DNA from 4 places in the Rhodobacter sp. 4.3.4 genome. Region 4 is predicted to be linked to each of the others. Evidence: riboswitches for the same ligand, from Rfam matches in the RefSeq annotation. Region 4 holds a riboswitch; each other region holds the start of a gene.
The links. A riboswitch is a leader RNA that binds a small molecule or an ion and turns the genes downstream of it on or off. The one in region 4 is predicted to bind cobalamin.

Region 1: it holds a riboswitch for cobalamin, as region 4 does, so the genes downstream of both, AC4PTB_RS07520 (DUF1636 family protein) here and AC4PTB_RS16515 (hypothetical protein) in region 4, are expected to answer to the same signal.
Region 2: it holds a riboswitch for cobalamin, as region 4 does, so the genes downstream of both, exbB (tonB-system energizer ExbB) here and AC4PTB_RS16515 (hypothetical protein) in region 4, are expected to answer to the same signal.
Region 3: it holds a riboswitch for cobalamin, as region 4 does, so the genes downstream of both, AC4PTB_RS07580 (energy-coupling factor ABC transporter permease) here and AC4PTB_RS16515 (hypothetical protein) in region 4, are expected to answer to the same signal.

The regions. Positions count from the first base shown of each region.
Region 1 is NZ_CM178967.1:1,549,231-1,554,953, forward strand. It holds gene bluB (5,6-dimethylbenzimidazole synthase) at 1-193, shown strand, start outside; gene AC4PTB_RS07510 (cobyric acid synthase) at 190-1,635, opposite strand; gene cobO (cob(I)yrinic acid a,c-diamide adenosyltransferase) at 1,919-2,557, opposite strand; cobalamin riboswitch at 2,597-2,817, shown strand; gene AC4PTB_RS07520 (DUF1636 family protein) at 2,898-3,263, shown strand; gene cobW (cobalamin biosynthesis protein CobW) at 3,267-4,313, shown strand; gene cobN (cobaltochelatase subunit CobN) at 4,313-5,723, shown strand, end outside.
Region 2 is NZ_CM178967.1:1,240,054-1,245,776, forward strand. It holds gene AC4PTB_RS05960 (peptidoglycan D,D-transpeptidase FtsI family protein) at 1-468, shown strand, start outside; gene AC4PTB_RS05965 (GTP-binding protein) at 637-1,848, shown strand; gene AC4PTB_RS05970 (DUF6525 family protein) at 1,845-2,096, shown strand; gene AC4PTB_RS05975 (energy transducer TonB family protein) at 2,080-2,892, opposite strand; gene exbD (TonB system transport protein ExbD) at 2,889-3,308, opposite strand; gene exbB (tonB-system energizer ExbB) at 3,308-4,096, opposite strand; cobalamin riboswitch at 4,458-4,653, opposite strand; gene AC4PTB_RS05990 (substrate-binding domain-containing protein) at 4,717-5,723, opposite strand, start outside.
Region 3 is NZ_CM178967.1:1,560,504-1,566,226, forward strand. It holds gene cbiE (precorrin-6y C5,15-methyltransferase (decarboxylating) subunit CbiE) at 1-324, shown strand, start outside; gene AC4PTB_RS07560 (cobalamin biosynthesis protein) at 306-653, shown strand; gene cobM (precorrin-4 C(11)-methyltransferase) at 650-1,435, shown strand; gene cobA (uroporphyrinogen-III C-methyltransferase) at 1,432-2,157, shown strand; gene cobF (precorrin-6A synthase (deacetylating)) at 2,159-2,926, shown strand; cobalamin riboswitch at 2,960-3,182, shown strand; gene AC4PTB_RS07580 (energy-coupling factor ABC transporter permease) at 3,249-3,917, shown strand; gene AC4PTB_RS07585 (energy-coupling factor ABC transporter substrate-binding protein) at 3,917-4,228, shown strand; gene cbiQ (cobalt ECF transporter T component CbiQ) at 4,225-4,959, shown strand; gene AC4PTB_RS07595 (energy-coupling factor ABC transporter ATP-binding protein) at 4,956-5,723, shown strand, end outside.
Region 4 is NZ_CM178967.1:3,331,980-3,337,702, forward strand. It holds gene metH (methionine synthase) at 1-1,747, shown strand, start outside; cobalamin riboswitch at 1,807-2,001, shown strand; gene AC4PTB_RS16515 (hypothetical protein) at 2,053-2,340, shown strand; partial or broken gene AC4PTB_RS16520 (VRR-NUC domain-containing protein) at 2,301-2,456, shown strand; partial or broken gene AC4PTB_RS16525 (helix-turn-helix domain-containing protein) at 2,453-2,971, shown strand; partial or broken gene AC4PTB_RS16530 (transposase) at 3,047-3,352, shown strand; partial or broken gene AC4PTB_RS16535 (DUF2793 domain-containing protein) at 3,350-3,865, shown strand; gene AC4PTB_RS16540 (hypothetical protein) at 3,935-4,999, opposite strand; tRNA gene AC4PTB_RS16545 (tRNA-Met) at 5,253-5,329, opposite strand; rRNA gene rrf (5S ribosomal RNA) at 5,402-5,516, opposite strand; rRNA gene AC4PTB_RS16555 (23S ribosomal RNA) at 5,661-5,723, opposite strand, start outside.

The DNA.
Region 1 (5,723 bases), 1.7 Mb from region 4:
GGCAGAAAATCTGGGGCTCGGCATGGTTTCGGTGCTCGATCCGAAAGCGGTCGAGCGGCTTCTGGACACCCCGCCCGACTGGGAATTCGTCGCCTGGCTCTGCATCGGTGTGCCCGAATTCACCGATGACACGCCGCTTCTGCACCGCGCCGGCTGGCAGGAAAACCTGCCGACCGAATGGGAGCTGCGTTAACGCGCGAGCCGCAAAAGCCCGGTCACGTCCAGATGCGTCTCGACGTGATCGGCCAGTGCGTCCAGCGCCGCCTCGACCCCCGCGGCATGGCTTTGCCCCGAAGCTTTCACGCCCAGACCTTGCAGGAAGGCGGCGCGGAACGCATCCGCCGCGAAAAGCCCGTGCAGATAGCTGCCGATGACCCGGCCACTGGCCGAGATCGCCCCCTCGGGCTGACCGTCGACGATGGCGAAGGGCCGGGCGCGGTCGGGGCCGTCGGTGCGGCCGATGTGGATTTCATAGCCCTCGACCGCCAGCCCTGACCCCGCATGGGTGGCCCTGGTGCGGGTCAGCCGCTTGTCGGGCGTCATCACCGTCTCGACGTCGAGCAGCCCCAGACCCGGGGTGGTGCCCGCGGGCCCCTCGATCCCCTCGGGATCGGCGACGGTCCGGCCCAGCATCTGATAGCCGCCGCAGATGCCCAGCACATGGCCGCCGCGCCGGACATGCGCCATCAGGTCGATGTCCCAGCCCTGATCGCGCAGGAAGGCCAGATCGCCGCGGGTGGATTTCGAACCGGGAAGGATCACCAGCCGCGCCTCGGCCGGGATCGGCTGGCCGGGCTGCACCATCACCATCCGCACGCCGGGCTCGGCCGCGAGCGGGTCGAGATCGTCGAAATTCGCGATGCGCGAGAGCGTCAGACAGGCGATCACCGTGCCTTCGGTCGCGGGACCCGAGGCAATGTCGAGCGCATCTTCGGCGGGCAGCCTGTGGGCGAGCGGAAACCACGGCAGCGTGCCGAAGCCGCGCCAGCCGGTGCGGGCCCCGATCAGCCGGTAGCCGTCGTCGAAAAGCGTAACATCGCCGCGGAACTTGTTGATCAGAAAACCGGAAATCATCGCGGCATCGGCGGGGTCAAGCACGGCCTGCGTGCCGACGATCTGCGCGATGACGCCGCCGCGGTCGATATCGCCCACCAGCACGACGGGCACATCGGCGGCGCGGGCAAAGCCCATGTTGGCAATATCGCCCGCGCGCAGATTGACCTCGGCCGGGCTGCCCGCGCCTTCGACGATCACCAGATCATGCGCCGATTTCAGGCGCTGGAAGCTTTCCAGCACCGCGCCCATCAGCTGCGGCTTGAGTGTCGCATAGTCCCGCGCCCGGGTGGTGGCGAGCCGCTTGCCCTGCACCACGACCTGCGCGCCAACGTCACTTTCGGGCTTCAGCAGGATCGGGTTCATGTCGGTCACCGGCTCCAGCCCGCAGGCCAGCGCCTGCAGCGCCTGCGCGCGACCGATCTCGCCGCCATCGGCGGTGACGGCGGCATTGTTCGACATGTTTTGCGGCTTGAACGGCGCCACCGTCAGCCCGCGCCGCCGCGCCGCCCGGCACAGCCCCGCCACCAGCATCGACTTGCCGACATTCGAGCCCGCGCCCTGGATCATCAAGGCGGTCACGAGACCCTCCCGGCGCGCGTGCTGAGCTTGCGGGAGCCTCCGGCGGGGATACTTAGGGGCAAGATAAATGAAAGATCAGAAGCGCAGGGGCGCCGCGCCTTGGGCCGCTTGCGCGGGGAAGACGCGGCGCTTTTACCTTGCACGGTCATCGGGATCCCTCCCTGTACCGTAAGACAAGTCTGCCAGAACATGGTTAGCAATTCCTTAACGTCTCCTTAACGTCCGGCCTTTATCTTGCCACAAATATCCCGGGGGTCCGGGGGCAGCGCCCCCGGCCTTGAGATCAGAATTCAACCCCCGGCTGGCCCTTGATCCCTGCCCGGAACGGGTGCTTCACCTGACCCATCTCGGTCACCAGATCGGCCGCCTCGATCAGCGCCTCGGCGGCGTTGCGGCCGGTCAGCACCACATGGGTCATCTCGGGCCGCTCGTCGCGCAGGAAGGCCAGCACCTCCTCGACATCCAGATAGCCATAGCGCAGCGCGATGTTGATCTCATCAAGCAGCACCATGCGGATCTGCGGATCGCGGATCAGCTCCTTCGCCTTTTCCCAGCCCGCGATGGCCGCCGCGATGTCGCGCTCGCGGTCCTGGGTTTCCCAGGTGAAACCCTCGCCCATCGCATGGAACTGGCACAGATCGCCGAAATGCGTGGTCAGAAGCCGCCGCTCGCCGGTATCCCAGGCGCCCTTGATGAACTGCACCACCGCGCAGGGCATCTGATGTGCAATGCAGCGCAGAATCATCCCGAACCCGGCCGAGCTTTTGCCCTTGCCCGAGCCGGTATGAACGATGATCAGCCCCTTTTCGCCGGATTTTCCCGCCATGATCTTGTCGCGGGCGGCTTTCTTCTTCGCCATCTTCACCGCATGGCGGGCCAGTTCGTCCGGTCCAGTCTCGGGGCTGTCGTTTTCGGGCGTCATCGGGGCGGTCCTCGCGCTTGACAATAGATCGCGTCTTGGCCACTCAGGGCAAGCGCTGGTTTCTGTCCTATGACAGGCGAAGAGGGAATGTGAAGGGAATTGCGACGGCTTGGCCGCGAAACCCGACCGCAGCCGCCCCCGCGACCGTGACCGGAGAGGGCGCCCCGAGGCCACTGGCAACAGCCGGGAAGGCGGGGCGACCGTGAGGGGCCCCCCTCGCATCCGCAAGCCGGGAGACCTGCCAGCGCATGGATTTCGGGCGGACGGGGTGTTCCGCGACCGGGGGCAGGGCGCGTGCGCTCTCACTCTGGCCGTTCCCCCAAACCCATCAGGAGGGGCAATGGCCACCACGCTGCATGTCTGCACCACCTGTCGCGGCACCGCCGCGGCCGATCTGACGCCGCGCCCGGGGGAGAGCCTGCATGCCGCGCTTTCCGCCTTGCCCTGCCCCGAAGGCGTCACCGTGGTCCCGGTCGAATGCCTTTCGGCCTGCACCCAGGGCTGCGCCGTCGCGCTGTCCGGGCCGGGCAAATGGTCCTATGTCTATGGCCGTCTCGACGCGCAGGACGCCGAAACGATCCTTTCCGGCGCCGCCCGGTTCGAGGCCGCCGAAAAGGGCCTGATCCCCTGGCGCGAACGCCCGGAGATCTTTCGCAAGCAATGCCTTGCCCGTATTCCGCCGCACATCATCCCCCCGCAGGAGTGACCCATGTCCGATCTGACCAAAATCCCCGTCACCGTGATCACCGGCTTTCTGGGCGCGGGGAAGACCACGCTCATCCGCCATCTGATGGCGAACCCCGAGGGCCGCAAGCTTGCCGTTCTGGTCAATGAATTCGGCACCGTCGGCGTCGATGGCGAGATCCTGCGCCAATGCGCCGATGAAAACTGCCCCGATGAAAACATCGTCGAGCTGGCCAATGGCTGCATCTGCTGCACCGTCGCCGATGAATTCATCCCGACGATCGAGGCGCTGCTGGCCCGTCCGACCCGTCCCGACCATATCCTGATCGAGACCTCGGGGCTGGCGCTGCCGAAACCGCTGCTCAAGGCCTTCGACTGGCCCGCGATCCGTTCGAAGATCACCGTGGATGGGGTGATTGCTGTGGCCGATGCCGAGGCCGTCGCCGCGGGCCGCTTTGCCCCCGATGTGGCCGCCGTCGATGCCCAGCGTCAGGCCGACGAGAGCATCGACCATGAAACGCCGCTCTCCGAGGTCTTCGAGGATCAGATCGCCTGCGCCGATATCGTGCTTCTGTCGAAAGCTGATCTGGCCGGGGAGGCGGGTCTTGCGAGCGCCCGCGCGCTGATCGAGGCGGAACTGCCGCGCAAGCTGCCGATCCTGCCGCTGACCGAAGGGGTGATCGATCCCAAGGTGATCTTGGGCCTTGGCGCCGCCGCCGAGGATGATCTGGCCGCGCGGCCCAGCCATCACGACGATCACGGCGAGCACGAGCACGACGATTTCGACACGGTGGTGATCGAGTTGCCCGAAATCTCCGATCCGGCGGCACTGGTGGCCGCGATTGAACGGCTGGCGCGCGAGCAGAACATCCTGCGCGTCAAGGGACACATCGCGGTTGCGGGTAAGCCGATGCGGCTTTTGGTGCAGGCCGTGGGCGAGCGGGTGCGGCATCAATATGACCGGCCCTGGGGCACGGAGGCCCGCCGTTCCGCACTGGTGGTGATCGCGGAACATGACGATGTCGACGAGGCCGCGATCCGCGCCGTGCTGCTGGATGGGGTTTCCGCCTGATGCATGTCGTCTTCCGCGAAAGCCATGGGCTCGAGGAAACCGCGGTGCCGACCGATCTGGGTCAGCGCCCGGCGGATCTTGTGGTGCTGTCGCTCTCCGACAGCGATCTGGGGGCTTTCGCGGCGGGCTGGAAACGCGCGGGCGGGCGGCTGCCAAGCCTGCGGCTGGCCAATCTGGTGGCGCTGAAACATCCGATTTCCGTCGATACCTATGTCGAAAACACGCTTTCCGGCGCCAAGGGCATCCTGATCCGGCTGATCGGCGGCGAGGCTTACTGGCCCTATGGTCTGGCCTCGGTGCAGGATCTGTGCCGACGCAAGGGGATCGCGCTGGCCGTCCTGCCCGCCGATGGCCGCCCCGATGACCGGCTGGATGCGCTCTCGACCCTGCCGGTCTCGACGCTGCGCCGGCTCAAGGAACTCTGCGATGCGGGCGGCGCGGTGGCGGCGCAGGCGGCCCTGGCGCAGCTGGCCCTGGCCTCGGGCCTTTATGCGCCCCCGGTGCCGGGCGAGAAGCGCCTGCCCGACTGGGGCTTTTACGACCCCGCCGAAGGCGTGATCCCCGCGCCCGAGGGCGATGGCCCCCTGGCGCTGGTCAGCTTCTACCGCTCTTATCTGACCGCCGCCGATACCGCGCCCATTGATGCGCTGATCCATGGCCTGCGCGCGCGCGGTTTCGCGGCTTGTGGCCTTTTTGCGCCCTCGCTCAAATCCGAGGGGCTGGGCGATGCGCTGCAGGCCCGGCTTGACGGTCGCCGCCCGGCGCTTGTCGTCAACGCGACCGCCTTTTCGGCGCAAGGCGCGGATGGCACGACCCCTTTTGACCGCTACGATGTGCCGGTGTTTCAGGTCGCCCTTTCCACCGCCCGCAAGCGCGACTGGGCCTTGGCCGACCGCGGCCTCTCGCCTGCCGATCTGGCGATGCATGTCGTGCTGCCCGAGGTCGATGGCCGTCTTTTCGCCGGGGTCGTGTCGTTCAAGGCGCCCGAGCCGCGCGACCCGGATCTGGAATTTTCCCGCTTCGCCCATCGACCCGATCCGGCGCGGGTGGCGGCCGCGCTCGATCGCATCACCCTTTGGCACCGGCTGGCTGAAACGCCCACTGCCGCGCGCAAACTGGCCGTCGTGCTGTCCACCTATCCCGGCCGGGCCTGGCAGATGGCCCATGCGGTGGGGCTGGATGCGCTCGCCTCGACCGAGGCTTTGCTGGCCCAGCTTGCGACCGAAGGCTATGCGATTGCCCCCGGTGCCGCGCTTGAGACCCTGGCGAGCGAGCGTCTGACCTGGCCGCTTTCCGACTATCGGACCGCGCTCGACACCCTGCCCGAAAAGCTGCGCGCCGATCTGACCGCGGCCTGGGGGCCGCCCGAGGCCGACCCTGCCTGCGCCGACGGTGCCTTTCACTTCGCCG
Region 2 (5,723 bases), 1.4 Mb from region 4:
GCCAATGGCGGCTACAGGGTCAAGCCGACGCTGGTGCATGCGCCTGCGCGCGAACGCGGGCCGCAGGTGATGTCGACCGAGGCGGCGCGCAAGTCGCTGGCGATGATGCGCGCGGTGGTGACGCGCGGCACCGCCAGCTTCGCCGATGTGAAGGGCTATGAGGTCGCGGGCAAGACCGGCACCGCCGACAAGGTGAAGCCGGGCGGCGGCTATTACGACAACAAGGTGATTGCCACCTTCGCCTCGGCCTTTCCGGCCTCGGACCCGAAATATGTGCTGGTGCTGACGCTTGACGAGCCCTCGTCCTTTGCCGCGAACCAGACCCGGCGCACGGCGGGCTGGACCGCCGTGCCGGTCGCGGCCGAGGTGATCCGCCGCATCGCGCCGATCCTTGGCCTGCGCCCGGCCGACAGCGTGCCCGATGTGCTGGACGGGATCCAGCTGGTGAAGGCCGCGAAGGGGCATTGAGGGCGGAGCGGGGCGCTGCCCCGCACCCCGGCGTATTTGCACCAGGAAAAACACCGCAGAGAACAAAGGGCCGGGGCGCAAGCTCCGGCCCTTTGCTTTGGCGGGCTTGCGGGGCGGGGCGTCCCGAGGTATTTGGGTTATAATATAACGTAACTCAGATGGACGGCCATGACCCTTTCCCCCACTGATCCCCGCCTTCCGGTCACCGTGCTTTCGGGCTTTCTGGGCGCGGGCAAGACCACGCTTTTGAACCATGTGCTGAACAACCGCGCCGGGCGTCGCGTCGCGGTGATCGTCAACGACATGTCCGAGGTGAACATCGACGCCGATCTGATCCGCGAGGGCACCGAATTGAACCGCGCCGAAGAGGCGCTGGTGGAAATGACCAACGGCTGCATCTGCTGCACGCTGCGCGATGATCTGCTCAAGGGCGTGCGGGCCCTGGCCGAGGCGGGGCGGTTCGATTACCTGCTGATCGAGGGGACGGGGGTGGCCGAGCCCTTGCCCGTCGCCACCACTTTCGATTTCCGCGACGAGCGGGGCGAGAGCCTGTCCGACATCGCGCGGCTTGACTGCATGGTGACGGTGGTCGACACGATCAACCTGACGAAGGACTTCGCCTCGAGCGATTTTCTGGCCGATCGCGGCGAGACGGCGGGGGCGGAGGACAGCCGGACGCTGGTGACCCTGCTGACCGAGCAGATCGAATTCGCCGATGTGGTGGTGCTGAACAAGGTGACGGATGCCGGGCCGGAAAAGCTGCGCGTCGCGCGGCAGATCGTCAAGGCGCTGAACCCCGATGCGCGGCTGATCGAGACCGATTTCGGCCAGGTTCCGGCCGAGGCGATCTTTGACACCGGGCTGTTCGATTTCGCCCGCGCCGCCGAGCATCCGCTTTGGGCGAAAGAGCTTTACGGTTTCGCCAACCACACCCCCGAGACCGAGGAATACGGGATTTCAAGCTTCGTCTACCACGCCCGCGCGCCCTTTGATTCGGGCAAGATCGAGGCGGCTCTGGGCGGCGCGCTTCCCGGCGTGATCCGCGCCAAGGGGCATTTCTGGCTGGCGACGCGGCCCGATTGGGCGGTCGAATTCAGCCTGGCGGGGGCCTCGGCCAATGTCACGCCGCTGGGGCGCTGGTGGGCCTCGGTCCCGCCCGAGCGGCTGCCGAGCCACCCCGATGCGCAGCGCGAGATTGCGCGGCACTGGGCCGAGCCCTGGGGCGACCGGCGTCAGGAGATCGTCTTCATCGGCGTCGATCTGGACCGCGAGGCGATCTGCGCGCGGCTGAATGCGGCGCTGGTTCCGGCCGCGGATTTCACCCCCGAGGTCTGGGCCGATCTGCCCGATCCTTTCCCGCGCTGGGGGCAGGGGGCATGAGGCGCAACCTGACGACACCGCTGCGCCGCCGGTTGCGGGCCGATCCGATGGCGGCCTTCGACCGGCTGCCCGCGCCCGCACGGGCCTGGGCGCATCAGGCGGTGCTGCCCTGGTCGGCGGCCTCGGTGGCGCGGATCTGGGCGCGGGCGCTGGCAGAGACCGGCTCGCCGCAGGCGGCGCTTGACCGGCTGCATCTGGCCGAGGCGCGGACGCTGGCGCGCGAGCCGTCGCTCAGCGCGAAAACTTGACGGAAATGGAAAAGGCGTAGCTCGGCTTTGCCAGCTCTGCCGGGGCGGCGGGGAAACGCCCCGCCTTCTGCACCGCCGCCAGCGCCGCCGCATCGAGCGCCGGATGGCCCGAGGAGCGGTTCACCGCGGCCGAAATCAGCGCGCCGTCGCGGCCGACCCGCAGCGCCAGCCCGACCGAGCCCGAAGCCCGTCCCGCCGCGGCGGGATAGCTCTTGCGCCGCTCGATCCGGGTGCGGATCGTCGCGCCCCATTTCGCAAGCTGGCTTTTCACCGTGCCCGCCGCGACCGTCGCCTGCGCATCCGTCCCGCCCGTGCCCGCCTGCGCGCCTGCGCCCGATCCCGCCGCGCGCGCGGCGGCGCGGCTTTCGCTTTGCGCGGGCGCGGGTTTTGCCTGTTTCGGCTTTTCCGCCCGCCGCTCGGGTTTCGGTTTTGGCGGCGGCGGTTTCGGCTTGTCTTCCGCGACTTTCGGCGGCGTGATCTTCGGCAGCTCGGGCGGCAAAAGCACCGGATCGGGCAGCCGGACTTCGGGAATGTCGATCACCGGCGCGGTCAGCGGCAATGTCATCGCCGGCTCGGGCAGCTGGATCTGCGGCGTCAGATCGACGAAGGTCGCGGCGATCGCCTCGAGCGTGTCGAGATCCTCGCCGCCCGCCCCCGCCGCCACCAGCGCCGCGGGCGCGGCCTCGGTCTGCGACAGCACGGAAACCGCGACCGCATGCAGCGCCAGCGAGAGCGCCAGCCCCCACAAAAGCGCCCGGCCCGGCGCCTCGGGCGGATCGGCAAGCGCCAGGCTCATGGCGCGGCCTCCTCCAGACCGACAAGGCCGATCTTCAGATAGCCGCCCGCGCGCAGCTGGTTCAAAAGCCCCATCATCTCGCCGTAAGGCACGGATTTGTCAGCCGAAACGAAGATCCGCGTGTCCAGCTTGCCCGCCGTCGCCTCGGCCAGCCTTGCGGGCAGATCGGTGGCGCTGACCGGATCGCGGCCCAGCATCAGCCCCTTTTCCGCGTTCAGGCTCAGCACAACCGGGTCCGCCGGGCGCGGCTGCGGCTGCCCCGAGGCGACGGGCAGATCGACCGGCACATCAACGGTCGAGAGCGGCGCCGCCACCATGAAGATGATCAGCAGCACCAGCATCACATCGATGAAGGGGGTGATGTTGATCTGCGCCTCGGGGGCGAGGTCGTCGCCGTCGGAGAGCCGGACCGCCATTATTCCGCCACCAGATGCAGGGGGGTGACGCTGGCGGGCGCCCGCCGCGCCCGGTCCAGATCGCGCGAGAGCGTGCGTTCGACCAGCGCCGCCGCATCGGTCAGCGCGGCGCGGTAGCCGCCGACGGCGCGGGTCAGGTGGTTGTAAAGCAGCACGGCGGGGATCGCCGCGACCAGGCCAAGCGCGGTGGCCATCAGCGCCTCGGCGATGCCCGGCGCGACGACGGCAAGGCTGGAAGACCCGCTTTCCGCGATGCCGACAAAGGCGTTCATGATCCCCCAGACGGTGCCGAACAGCCCGACGAAGGGCGCGGTCGAGCCGATCGACCCCACCGCCGTCACCCCCGATTGCATCGCCCGCGCCGCCCCGGCCTCGATCCGGGCCAGATCGATCGCGACACGCTCCTTGATGCCGCCATCGGGCAGCCCTTCGGAGGCGCGGATTTCCGCGCTTGCCGCCGCCTGCATCCGCGCCAGAATCCCGCCGCTGAGCGTCGCGCCCAGCGTGCCGCGCGCCGCCAGCGCCCGGTAATCGCGCGAAAGACGGCGGCGCGACAGCGTCAGCTGCACCAGCTTGCCCGCCCAGATCGCCCAGGCCAGCACCGAGGCCGCAAGCAGCCCCAGCATCACGCCCTGCACCAGAATATCGGCATGGGCGAACATCGCCAGCGGGGTCAGCGCCTCGGCGGCGGCGGCGGCGCGCAGGGACTCGGCCAGCGAGGAAAGCCCGACACGGTCGAGAAACAGGATCAGCGCGTCATTGGCAGGCGCGGGCATGACGGGATGCATGACTGGGTTCATGTCGGGGGGCATGGCAGACCTCGGGGACGTTCAGGGCGGGACAGGAGCGGCTGGCGGAGGGCTGGCTTTGTCCCCTCCTGCGCTTGCTGAGTGAAATTGTCAAGTAATGGGCGGCCGCAAGGGCCGGGCCATCTCCGGCTTTGCCCCGGCGCGGCGGGTCGCAGGCGGGGGCGGGGCGGCGACGGGCTGGACGGCAAAGAAAGGCGCAGGACGAAAGCGGCATCGGCGAACCTTGGTCGGCCGGGCGAAACCGCCCGGAAGGTGGGATGTCGCGGAAGGCCGGGGCTTTCCGCGGACGGCGGGCCACCTCTGCGGAACGGGCCGCTTCCGCGGCGCCCCTCGCGCCCCGGAAAGGGTGAGTGTCCAAGCAGGTCTCCTGGCTCGCGGGTCTTGGCTTCGCCGGCCTTCCCGGGCAGCGCCCAGTGGCATGTCGACGTTGCTCGCCGCTCACAGTTGCGGGGGCAGCCGCGGTCTGGGCGCAAGCGCCGTTCCGCGTTCCCTTTCAATCCGGCCCGCGGGCCGGAACTTGGACGGCGTCAGCCAAATCCAATTCGCCCGCCGCGTCAAGCCGGAACTGCGGCTTGCGGTTGTGGGCGCTGCGCTGCGGCTCAGCCGCGGGGAAGGGGGGGCGTGCGCAGGATGCAGGGGATGCGGAAATGCGCGGGGCTGGTCGGGCCGCCCTCGATCAGCGCGAAGACCTTGGCAATCATCCCGTCCACGTCCTGCTCGATCATGCCAACATTGTCAGGCAGTTGCGCGGCGAAAGCGTCATAGTCGAAACAGCCGTAACGCATCCGCCCGGCATGATCGGGCACGGCGCGGTTGAGCCAGCCCACCACCCCTTCAAGGCTGATCGTCGAGTTCACGAACAGCCCCGGCGGCAGCGCCCCCGCCCGCGCGTCGAGCGCCCGCTCGGCCTTGTCGGGCGAATAGCCGCAGGCCAGGATCGCCTCTTCGGGCAGGGGGATGGCGCGTTCGGCATGGGCGGCGCGAAAGCCGCCGATCCGCTCGGCGGTGTTGTGATCGCCCGCCCGCCCGCCGATGAAGAGAAGCGGCCCGGCATAGCCCAGATCGTCGCGGCAGCGGTCGAGGATCAGATGCGTCAGCGTCTTCGCCCCGGCAAAGTTGTCCGAGGTGACCGAGGCCGCCTTCGATCCCGGCAGATCGAGGTTGACCACCCGCACCCCGGCCGCGGCGCACAGATCGGCGATCCGGTCCGGGTCGGTCGCCCCATTCGCCACCAGACAATCGACCTGATAGGACAAAAGCGCCCGCGCCGCCTCGAATTCCAGCGCCGGGTCGCGCTGCGTGCAGGTCATCACCGGAAACATCCCATGCGCGCGGGCCACTGCCTCGAAGCGCTCGGCCATGGCGCCGAAATAGCGGTTGTCATATTTCGGCACGATCATGCCGACGATGTTCGAACGCTCCCGCCGCAGCAGGCTGGCCTGATAATTCACCGCATAGCCCAGCTCGCCCGCCAGCGCGGTGATCCGCTCCGCCAGCTTTTCGCTGATCCGCCGCTTCTTCCACGAGCCGTTCAGCACCGCGCTGACCGCGCTGGGCGAGGTCCCCGCCCGTTCGGCCAGGTCATAGATCGTCGGGCGCTTGCGGC
Region 3 (5,723 bases), 1.7 Mb from region 4:
GACACTTACGGGCTTTCCCCGCGGATGCGGGCGGTTCATGGCACGGCCCCCGAGGCGCTGGCGGATCTGCCCGCACCGCAGGCCGTCTTCATCGGCGGTGGCGGGTCGCGGGCGCTGTTCGACCGGCTGTGGGAGTTGCTCGCCCCCGGCACCCGGATCGTCGCCAATGCGGTGACGCTTGACTCCGAAACCCTGCTTGCCGATCTGCACGCCCGTCATGGCGGTCAGCTTTGGCGCATCGACCTTGCCGAGGCGCAGCCGCTGGGCCGGATGCGCGGCTGGGCGCCCAGCCGTCCGCAGCTGCAATGGAGCGGGCGGCGGTGATTGTCGCGGGGCTTGGATTTCGCAAGGGCACCGCGCCCGCCGCCTTTGCGCAGGCGCTTTTGGCTGCGGGGCGCGTGGATGCCCTTGCCACCGCGCGCGAAAAAGCACATGAGCTTGCCGCCGCCTGTCCGGGCTTTCGGGTGATCGGCGTCGATGTGGCGGGGGTGGCGACCCCCACGCGCTCGGACCTTGTGCTGGCGCGCAAGGGCACCGGATCGGTGGCAGAGGCGGCGGCGCTGGTCGCAGCAGGCAAGGGGGCGCGGCTCGTGCTGCCCCGACAGGTGATCGGCGGGGTGGCCCTTGCCGTGGCGGAGGGAGAGGACGAATGACGGTGCATTTCATCGGCGCGGGGCCGGGGGCGGCGGATCTGATCACGATCCGGGGCCGTGATCTGATCGCGTCCTGTCCGGTTTGCCTGTATGCCGGAAGCCTTGTGCCCGAGGCGCTGCTGGCGCATTGCCCGCCCGGCGCCAAGATCGTCAACACCGCGCCGATGAGCCTTGATGCGATCATCGACACGATCGCCGAGGCCCATGCCGCGGGGCAGGATGTCGCCCGGCTGCATTCGGGCGATCTGTCGATCTGGTCGGCGATGGGCGAGCAGCTGCGCCGGTTGCGCGCCTTGAACATTCCCTATGATGTGACCCCCGGCGTGCCGTCCTTCGCCGCCGCCGCCGCGACTTTGGGGGCGGAACTGACGCTTCCCGGGGTGGCGCAATCGGTCATTCTGACCCGCACCTCGGGGCGGGCCTCGGCCATGCCCGAGGGGGAGACGCTGGAGAATTTCGCCCGCACCGGCGCGGTTCTGGCCATTCACCTCTCGGTGCATGTGCTTGACGAGGTTGTGCAAAAGCTGGTGCCGCATTACGGCGCCGATTGCCCTGTTGCCATCGTCTGGCGCGCGAGCTGGCCCGATCAGCGGGTGGTGCGCGCGACGCTGGCCACGCTGCAGACCAGCCTTGGCGCCGAGCTGGAGCGCACGGCGCTGATCCTTGTGGGCCGGTCGCTTGCGACCGAGGATTTCGACGAAAGCCGCCTTTACGCGGGCGATTACGACCGCCGCTACCGCCCCTTGGGCACCCATCCGCGCTTCCCGGAGGGCACAGAATGAGCGGCTTTGTCTCCTTCGTTTCCTCGGGGCCCGGCGATCCCGAGCTGTTGACGCTGAAAGCCGCCGACCGGCTGGCCAAAGCCGATGTGGTGCTGTTTGACGATCTTTCCGCCGGGCCGATCCTTGGTCATGCGCGCCCGGGGGCCGAACTCATCGCGGTCGGCAAGCGGGCCGGGCGGCCCTCGCCGAAGCAGGATCATGTGAACCGGCTGCTCGTCGATCACGCGCTGACCGGTCTGCGGGTGGTGCGGCTGAAGTCGGGGGATTCGGGGCTCTTCGGGCGGCTCGAGGAGGAGCTGGACGCGCTGACCGGCGCGGGCATCCCCTATGAGATCATCCCCGGCGTGCCCTCGGCCTGCGCTGCCGCCGCCGCGGCCGGGCTGCCGCTGACCCGCCGTCTGACCGCGCGGCGGGTGCAATTCGTCACCGGCGCCGATGTGACGGGCGATCTGCCCGAGGGGCTGAACTGGGCGGCTTTGGCCGACAAGGGCGCGACGACCGTGGTTTTCATGGGCAAGCGCACCTTCCCGAAGCTGGCTGCCGATCTGATCGCGCATGGGCTGGCCCCCGACACGCCCGCGCTGCTGGCGGAAGCCGTGGGCCATCCCGAGCAAAGCGTGACCCGTTCGACCGTCGCGGAGCTGGCGGCACGCCTTGCCGCCGAACGCTCCGACAAGCCCGCGCTCATTCTTTATGGTCCGCTTTACGCGCCGGAGGCCTGAGATGATCGAGCTTTCCCTGATCGGCATTGGCACCGGCAATCCGCGCCACATCACCGGGCAGGCGGTCGATGCGATGAATGCCGCCGATCTGATCCTGATCCCGCTCAAGGGCGCGGACAAATCCGATCTGGCCGGGCTGCGCCGTCAGATCTGCGCCGCGCATCTGACCAACCCGGCAACGAAAGTGGTCGAGTTCGCGCTGCCCGTGCGCGATGCGTCGAACCCTTCCTATCGCAAGGGCGTGGACGACTGGCACGATGCCATCGCCGAGGCCTGGCTGGCGGAGATCTCCGCGCATGTTCCGGGGCTTGGCGGTCGGGTGGCGCTGCTGGTCTGGGGCGATCCCTCGCTTTACGACAGCACCTTGCGCATCGCGGAACGCCTCAAATCCCGCCTTGATCTGACCACAAGGGTCATCCCCGGCATCACCGCGATCCAGGCGCTGTGTGCCGCCCATGCGATCCCCCTGAACGAGATCGGCGCCCCGGTGATGATCACGACGGGGCGGCAATTGCGTGACCACGGCTGGCCCGCGGGCACCGATACGGTCGTTGCGATGCTCGATGGCGAGTGTTCCTTCCAGAGCCTGCCGCCCGACGGGCTGACGATCTTCTGGGGCGCCTGTGTGGCCATGCCCGAGGAGGTGCTGATTTCAGGGCCGCTGGCCGAGGTCACGGCGCAGATCCTGCAGGCCCGGGCCGATCTGCGCGCCCGCCATGGCTGGGTGATGGATATCTACCTGCTGCGTCGCAATGCGCCCAAGGCGTGACGCTTCCCGGCCTTGACCTCGCCCCGTCGCGGGGCTACTCCAACGGGCGATGGTTCCCAACTGGACGGGATTAATAGGGAACACGGTGAGGATTACCCATCAGGGGCCTAATCCGTGGCTGCCCCCGCAACTGTGAGCGGCGAGACGACGGTCGAATGCCACTGGCCCCCCCGATCCACCGGGGAGACTGGCCGGGAAGGTGACCCGAGTTGATCGAACCGCAAGTCAGGAGACCTGCCATCGCTCTGGCGTCGCAAGCCTTCCCGGGGCGGGGTGTCTCCGGTCAATCCGAAAGCGGCGCGTTCGATGTGGAGTTGTTCGCATGCATATCATGGAGGGCTATCTGCCCGTCACCCATGCCATTGGCTGGTCCCTTGCCGCCGCCCCCTTCGTCGTCGCGGGCGCGGTGAAGATCCGCAAGATCGTCGCCGAGCGTCCTGAGGCCCGGATGACCCTTGCCGCCGCGGGGGCCTTTGCCTTCGTGCTCTCGGCGCTGAAAATCCCCTCCGTCACCGGCTCGTGTTCGCACCCGACCGGCACCGGGCTGGGCGCGGTTGTCTTCGGCCCCTCGGTCATGGCGGTGCTTGGGGTGATCGTGCTGCTGTTTCAGGCGCTTCTGCTTGCCCATGGCGGTCTGACGACGCTGGGCGCCAACGCCTTTTCCATGGCAATCGTCGGGCCCTGGGTGGCCTTTGGCGTCTATAAACTGGCGGGCAAGGCCGGGGCCTCGATGGCGGTGGCGGTGTTTCTGGCCGCGTTCCTGGGCGATCTGGCGACCTATGTGACCACCTCGCTGCAGCTGGCGCTGGCTTACCCCGATCCGGCCTCTGGCTTCATGGGCGCGGCGGTGAAATTCGGCTCGGTCTTCGCGCTGACGCAGATCCCGCTGGCGATTGCCGAGGGCTTCCTGACCGTGATCGTCGTCGATGCCCTGGCGGGCAAGGTCGATGACAAGGACAAATTGCGCATTCTGGCCGGGGAGGCACGCTGATGAGCAGCAAACGGACTTTGTGGCTGCTGGCCGGAACCGTGGCGCTGGTGGTGGTGCCGCTTCTGATGGGCGGCGAATTCGGCGGCGCCGACGGGCAGGCGGCCGAGCTGATCGAGGCGACCGTGCCGGGCTTTGCCCCCTGGGCCGATCCGCTTTGGGAGCCGCCGAGCGGCGAGGTTGAAAGCCTGTTCTTCGCGCTGCAGGCGGCGCTTGGCGCCTTTGTCGTGGGGCTGGTGATCGGGCGCCGTCAGGGCGCCACCAAGGCCCGCGAGGAAAACGCCCCCGCCGCCCGGTCCGTCCCCGCAGAATGAGCCTCGCCTCGATCGATCGGGTCGCCGCGCAAGGCCGCTGGCGCAACCGCCCGCTGGCCGAGAAAAGCCTGATCGGTCTTGGGTTTCTGGCTTTGGCCGTGACCGTGCCGCCCTTTCCCGGGGCGGTTCTGGTCACGGGCGCGATCCTGGCCTTCACCTTTCTGGGCGCCCGGGTGCCTTTGCGCTTCTGGGCCTCGGTCGCAGTGCTGCCGCTGGGGTTTCTGACCACCGGGGCGGCGGTGCTTCTGCTCCAGATCGGACCGGAGGGCATCGCGCTTGCCCCGGACGGCCCGGCCAAGGCCGCCGCCCTGGTGATGCGCGCCACGGCCGCGACCTGCTGCCTTCTTTTCCTGGCCACCACCACGCCCGCCGCCGATCTGCTCTCCGGTCTGCGTCGCTGGCGCGTGCCGGCAGAACTCATCGAGATCGCGCTTTTGACCTATCGCTTTGTTTTCATTCTGGCCGAGGAAGCCGCGGCGATGACCACCGCGCAGCGCGCCCGCCTCGGCCATGCCACCCGGCGGCGCTGGCTGCGGTCGAGTGCGCAGGTGATCGCGGCGCTTTTGCCGCGCGCGCTGGCCCGCGCCCGGCGTCTGGAAACCGGGCTTGGCGCGCGCAACTGGCAGGGCGAGATGCGCGTCCTCTCCACCCGGCCCGCGGCCTCGCCCCTTGTGCTCGGCCTGATCCTGACCCTGCAAGCCGCGATCCTTGCGGCCGGAGTGTTGCTGTGACCCCGATCCTGGCCGCCGAGGCCCTGACCTACGTTTTCCCGGGCGGCGTGAAAGCGCTTGATGATCTGTCGCTTGCCGTGCCGCAGGGCGAAAGCCTGGCCATCCTTGGCCCGAATGGCGCCGGGAAATCGACGCTGCTTTTGCATCTGAACGGCACGTTGCGCCCGCAATCGGGCCGGGTTCTGCTGGGCGGCACCGCCACCGGCCATTCGCGCAAGGATCTGACCGACTGGCGCCGCCGCGTCGGTCTGGTGCTGCAGGATGCCGATGACCAGCTGTTTGCCGCGACGGTTTTCGAGGATGTCTCTTTCGGGCCGCTGAACATGGGTCTGTCCGAAGCCGAGGCCCGCGCCCGGGTTGAAGAAGCGCTTGCGGCGCTGTCGATTTCCGATCTGCGCGACCGGCCGACCCACATGCTTTCGGGCGGGCAGAAGCGGCGGGTGGCGATTGCGGGCGCGGTGGCGATGCGCCCCGAGGTGCTGTTGCTCGATGAACCCACCGCCGGGCTTGATCTGGCGGGGACCGAGCAGCTTCTGACCCTGCTGCGCGGGCTGCGCGCCGCGGGCATGACGCTGGTCTTTTCCACCCATGATGTCGAACTGGCCGCCGCTTTGGCCGACCGGGTGGCGCTCTTCCGCGCCGGTCGCGTTCTGGCCGAGGGGGCGGCCGAGGCCGTGCTTTCCGACCGCGCGACGCTGGCACAGGTGGGGCTGCGTCCGCCTCTGGTGATCGACCTTGCGCTGATGGCGCGCGATCACGGCCTT
Region 4 (5,723 bases):
AAAGCGGCTGGAACATGCGCTGGTCAATGGCATCACCGAATTCATCGAGGAAGACACCGAGGCCGCAAGGCAGTTGGCCGAACGCCCGCTGCATGTGATCGAAGGGCCGCTGATGGCGGGGATGAACGTCGTCGGTGACCTGTTCGGTGCAGGCAAGATGTTCCTGCCGCAGGTGGTGAAATCGGCCCGGGTGATGAAACAGGCGGTCGCCGTGCTGCTGCCCTATATGGATGCCGAGAAAGCCGCGCGCGGCGGCGAGGGGCGCGAGACCGCGGGCAAGATCCTGATGGCCACGGTCAAGGGCGATGTGCATGACATCGGCAAGAACATCGTCGGCGTCGTGCTGGCCTGCAACAATTACGAGATCGTCGATCTGGGCGTGATGGTGCCGCCGCAAAAGATCCTGGAAGTGGCGCGGGCCGAAAAGGTCGATGCGATCGGGCTTTCCGGGCTGATCACGCCGAGTCTGGACGAGATGGTGCATCTGGCCGCGGAAATGGAGCGCGAGGGCTTCGACATTCCGCTGCTGATCGGGGGCGCGACCACCTCCAAGGTGCATACGGCGGTGAAGATCGCCCCCGCCTACAGCCGCGGGCAGGCGGTTTATGTGCTCGATGCCAGCCGGGCCGTGGGGGTGGTTGGGGCGTTGCTCAGCCCAACGCAAAAGGCTGACTACGCGGCGCAGATCCGCGAAGACTATGCGCAGATCGCCGCCCGTCATGCCCGCGACGAGGCCGCCAAGGTGCGGCTGCCACTGGCCGCCGCCCGGGCCAATGCTTTGCGGCTCGACTGGTCGGGCTATGCCGTTCCCGCGCCGCAGTTTTTCGGCCCGCGGGTGATCGATGACTGGGATCTGGCCGAGGTGGCGCGGTATATCGACTGGACACCCTTCTTCCATGCCTGGGAGCTGAAGGGGGTCTATCCGCGGATTTTCGAAGATTCCGAAAAAGGCGAAGCCGCCCGGGCGCTCTTTGCCGATGCCCAGGCGATGCTGGCGCAGATCATCGCGGAACGCTGGTTCACCCCGCGCGCCGTCGTGGGATTCTGGCCCGCGCAGGCGGTGGGCGACGATATCCGGCTTTACACCGACGAAACCCGGTCCGAAGATTTGGCCACTTTCTTCACCCTGCGCCAGCAGACCGGCAAGCGCGAAGGCCGCCCGAATGTGGCGCTGGCCGATTTCGTTGCGCCCGCGGGCACGGTGCCCGATTATCTGGGCGGTTTCGTCGTCACCGCCGGCCCGGAAGAGGCCGAGATCGCCGCGCGCTTCGACGCCGCCAATGACCATTACTCCGCGATCATGGTCAAGGCGCTGGCCGACCGCTTCGCCGAGGCCCTGGCCGAAGCCCTGCATCAGCGGGTGCGGCGCGACTATTGGGGCTATGCGCCCGAGGAAGACTTCGCCCCCGATCAGCTGGTGGGCGAGCCCTATCGCGGTATCCGCCCCGCGCCCGGCTATCCAGCCCAGCCCGACCACACGGAAAAGCTGACGCTGTTCCGGCTGCTCGAGGCCGAGACCGCGACCGGCGTGCATCTGACCGACAGCATGGCGATGTGGCCCGGCTCTTCCGTCTCGGGGCTCTATATCGGTCATCCTGAGGCCTATTATTTCGGTCTGGCCCGGATCGAGCAGGATCAGGCCGCCGATTACGCCGCGCGCAAGGGCATGGATCTGACCGAGGTGCAGCGCTGGCTGGCCCCGGTGCTGGGAAGTGCTGCGCCCTCTGCCCCGGCGGTGGCCGCGTGAACCTGTCTTGAAGCACGGAAGACGTGTCGTTTTTGGCACGCACCCGCTGCAACAATCTGTCAGGCTGAGGGGCTCAGGGTGCCCGTCCGCAAGGCCGGGAGAATTGGGAAGCCGGTGCAAGACCGGCGCTGCCCCCGCAACGGTGAGCAATGAGGGACGGCAAGGCCACTGGACCCAACTCCGGGAAGGCGCCGCGCCCGGGTGCGAGAGCACGCATTGCAAGCCCGGAAACCAGCCCCGAGACCGCCGGGCCCCAAGGGCCCATCCATCCAACCCGCCCTTGCAGGGAGGCCGGGGCAAGTGAGGTGCCAGACGCATCCGACATCCGTGCGCAGCTTGCCGCGCGGCGCAAGGACCATTCCCTGCCGCAACCTTTTTACTGCGATCCGGGGATCTTTCAGACCGATCTGACGCAGGTCTTTTACCGCGAATGGCTTTTCGCCATTCCCGCCTGTCAGCTGCAAAAGCCCGGCGATGACGCGACGTCGCAGGTGGGGGCCTATCCGGTGATCCTGGTGCGTGGCGCCGACGGGATGATCCGCGCCTTTCACAACGTCTGCGGCCGGAGCAGGAGGCGTTCCACGATGTTGTGAAAGCGCAGGGCTTTGGCTGGGCCTTGGTGCGGAGTCTCGATGATGCGCTGGGCGCGCTGGCCGATCACGGCTTCACCACGCGCGTCGCCCCTGCCCAGCGGAGGCCCGCGCCATGAGCCACGAGGCCACGAACTGGGCCATCAAGCAGCGCGGGTTGAAGCCGACGACCAAGATCGTGCTCTGGCATCTCTGCGACCGGTTCAACCCGGACTATGGCTGCTTTCCCTCGCAGGACCGGCTGGCGCATGACTGCGAGATCAGCCGGTCGACGCTGAACGATCACCTTGGCCAGCTCGAAGCCGTGTGTCTGCTGCGGCGCGTGCCGCGGCTGGATCCAGTGACCAAGCGCCAGCTGCCCACCCGCTACATTCTGGGGTTCGAGCCGGGCTTCACACCTGTGGATGTGGTGCCGTGTCCGGAAATCGAACACGGTGAGAACGCGAGTGCAGAAAGCCCCGACGGCACAGACACTTCGGCCACGGAGGACTCGGTCGATGCCCTGCCGTGTCCGGATTTCGGACGCGGGATTGGCGCGGAATCCGTGTCCGATTTTCAGGCCGAGCCGTGTCCGGAAAACGCCGAAAGCCGTGTCCGAATTTCGGACACTAACCCTGTAAGGGAACCTCTAACAGGCCGCTGAAATAGTCGGCCTCGACCGCGGATGCAGAACATGATTCACCCCTTCCCACGGCGAAGGGGGATCAAGATGCGGGGCACGGACGAGACGAGCGGGTCGCTTTTCAGCTCTGTGGACCTTGAGGACCGGATCCCGGCCAAGCATCCGCTGCGCAAGATCCGGCTGGTGGTCAACGACGCGCTGGCTAGCCTCGACGCCGATTTCGAAGGGCTTTACGTCCGCTTCGGCCGCCCCTCCATCGCGCCGGAACGGCTGATCCGGGCGAGCCTTCTGCAGATCCTGTTTTCGATCCGCTCCGAGCGCCAGCTGATGGAACAGATGAACTACAACCTGCTGTTTCGCTGGTTCGTCGGGCTCGGTATCGACGATCAGATCGACGTCATGCGCCCCTCGGGGCGTGATTTCCCGCTGCAGCCGCACTTCGGCGTCAACCGGATCGCCAACTGGTCGCCCTCCACAGGCACCACGATCACCACCGAGGGGCTGCCGCTTACCTCGGTCGGCACCGTTTCGTATCCAACATTGGCCTCGACCAACCTCGCCGCCTCGATGCGGCGCTGGCGTCTGACCTCGGCCGCAGTGGCAGACTCGGTCGCCGACCAGCGTTCCGCAGGCTGGGCCTGCTGGCGTGGCAACGCGGCGGGCCTCGGCGGTTGGACCTTCGTGACGCGGATTTCGCTGACCACCCTGCAGGCGAGCGGCATGGGGTTCTTTGGCCTTTACGGATCGACGGCCGCTCTCGCCACCACGCTGACGCTCGCCACCGCCATCACCTGCATCGGCATCGGGTTTCAGCGCGGGACGCACACTCGATGGCAGATGGTGACAAATGATGCATCGGGGGCGCCGACGCTCACCGACATGGGCGCGAGCTTCGCCATTGCCACCCGAGCATGAAGGCGAAGATGGACGCGCTCGAGGCGCAGAAGGCGGCACTTGAGGCGAAGCTCAGCGGATTCAGCCCGCGGGATTGAAGACGATCCCGCGATCAGGGAAGGCGTCGCGCAGATTGGTCATCGCCTCCAGCCAGTCGTCCCCGCCCCACTGGCTGGAGAAGGCATAGGTGCGACCGCCGACACGCAGCAGTTCATCGTCACCGCAGAACCAACGGATCGGGTCGAAACGCTTGCCAAGCTCGGCGCGGGACTCGGTCGCGAGGCGCACGAAGACGTCGTGGCCAACCTCGCCTTCGACCGACCGAAGGGCGCGGTTGGCGCGGGGGCCGCAGTGCCTGGCGACCTCCTCGGGCGCGATGCCGCTCTCGACGAGGTAGCGGAAGGTCCGCAGGATCGCCCAACGTTTCGACTCGCGCGAGAACTCCTGCTGGCCAAGCCGCAGGTCATACTTCGTGTGATCCGCACCGCTGGTCCGCGCCTCGCGTTCCTTGCGGACCTTCTCGCGCACGCGAACCTGGTATTCTGCAGCCTCTGGCGGCGGGATGATCTGCTGCACATCGACCAGCACCCGGCCCGACAGGTTGTAGGGCTGCAGACGAACGCAGCGGATGTCGAGATCGCGCTGGTTCAGCCAGAGAACGGCAGTGGTCAGTTCCAGCGAGAACTCGGCCGAGGCGAGGACGATCTTCACCTCCTGCGAGAACTGATCGTGGTCTGGCTCGTCCCACCCCAGGAAGGCTAGAAGCTCGCCTTGCGCATCGGCATCATCACGGCCGATCTGGCGCAGGTAGCGGTCGAACGCGGACACGGCCTGATCGAAGGTCATGGTCGAGACCATCGCCGCATAGCGGATGGCCTGCAATTCCATGTGGCCACCGTCTTCGGTGCGCTTGAATTCGATGACGACGAGGTTCGCATCGCGGTCAATTCCAAGCAGGTCGATGCGACGGCGGGAATCGTCCCACTCCCCGTATTCCTCGGCAATCACCAATGTGTCGGGCGCGATGACGGCAATGTTCTCGCGCAGCAGCCGCTGAAGGTCGCGACGCTCGTGCAGCTGCATCGCCGTGAAGGTGGTCTTGGTCAGGGGCTGGATACGATCCGGCGAAAATTCGTAAATCGGCATGAAGGGCACAATCTGGGGGACATCCTGGCCACTGTCGCAGACCCGATGGCAGGCTGGCAACCAGGATCGCCGAAGGAACGTCACGAGAACATCTGGCCTTGCCCGTGTCGCATGGGTGTCGCACGGAGGAAACGGGGTTTTTCGTAAGGGTTTGGAATCTTTGGGGAATGTGTCGTTCTGTGTTGCAACGCGAAAAAGCGCCCCGTAGGGCGTTCTGTTTCGGCCTAAGCCTTTGATACTGTGTTAGAAAGTCTGGTTGCGGGGGCAGGATTTGAACCTGCGGCCTTCAGGTTATGAGCCTGACGAGCTACCGGGCTGCTCCACCCCGCGTTAGTCCCGAGGGCTTTGTTTTGCGATCGGGGTATTTGGTATCGTTTTGAGAGAACGTTGGCTTCTTACTAGGTTTGGCGGTGACCTACTCTCCCACGTCTTGAGACGCAGTACCATCGGCGTGTTGGCCCTTAACGGCCGAGTTCGGGATGGGATCGGGTGTTTAGCCAACGCTATGACCACCAAACCGAGGAAGAAGCCATGTCCAAGTCGCGTATCAGGAGAAGCTCGCGTGCCGCGGATGCGGCCTCCGGCATTGCGCCTGCGCGGAGCGTTCTTTTCTAACCTTGTGTACACCTGCTTTTGATCATGAGCCTTGCTGCTACTGGATCAAATCAAGCCAATCGGGCAATTAGTACCGGTCAACTGAATGCATTGCTGCACTTACATCTCC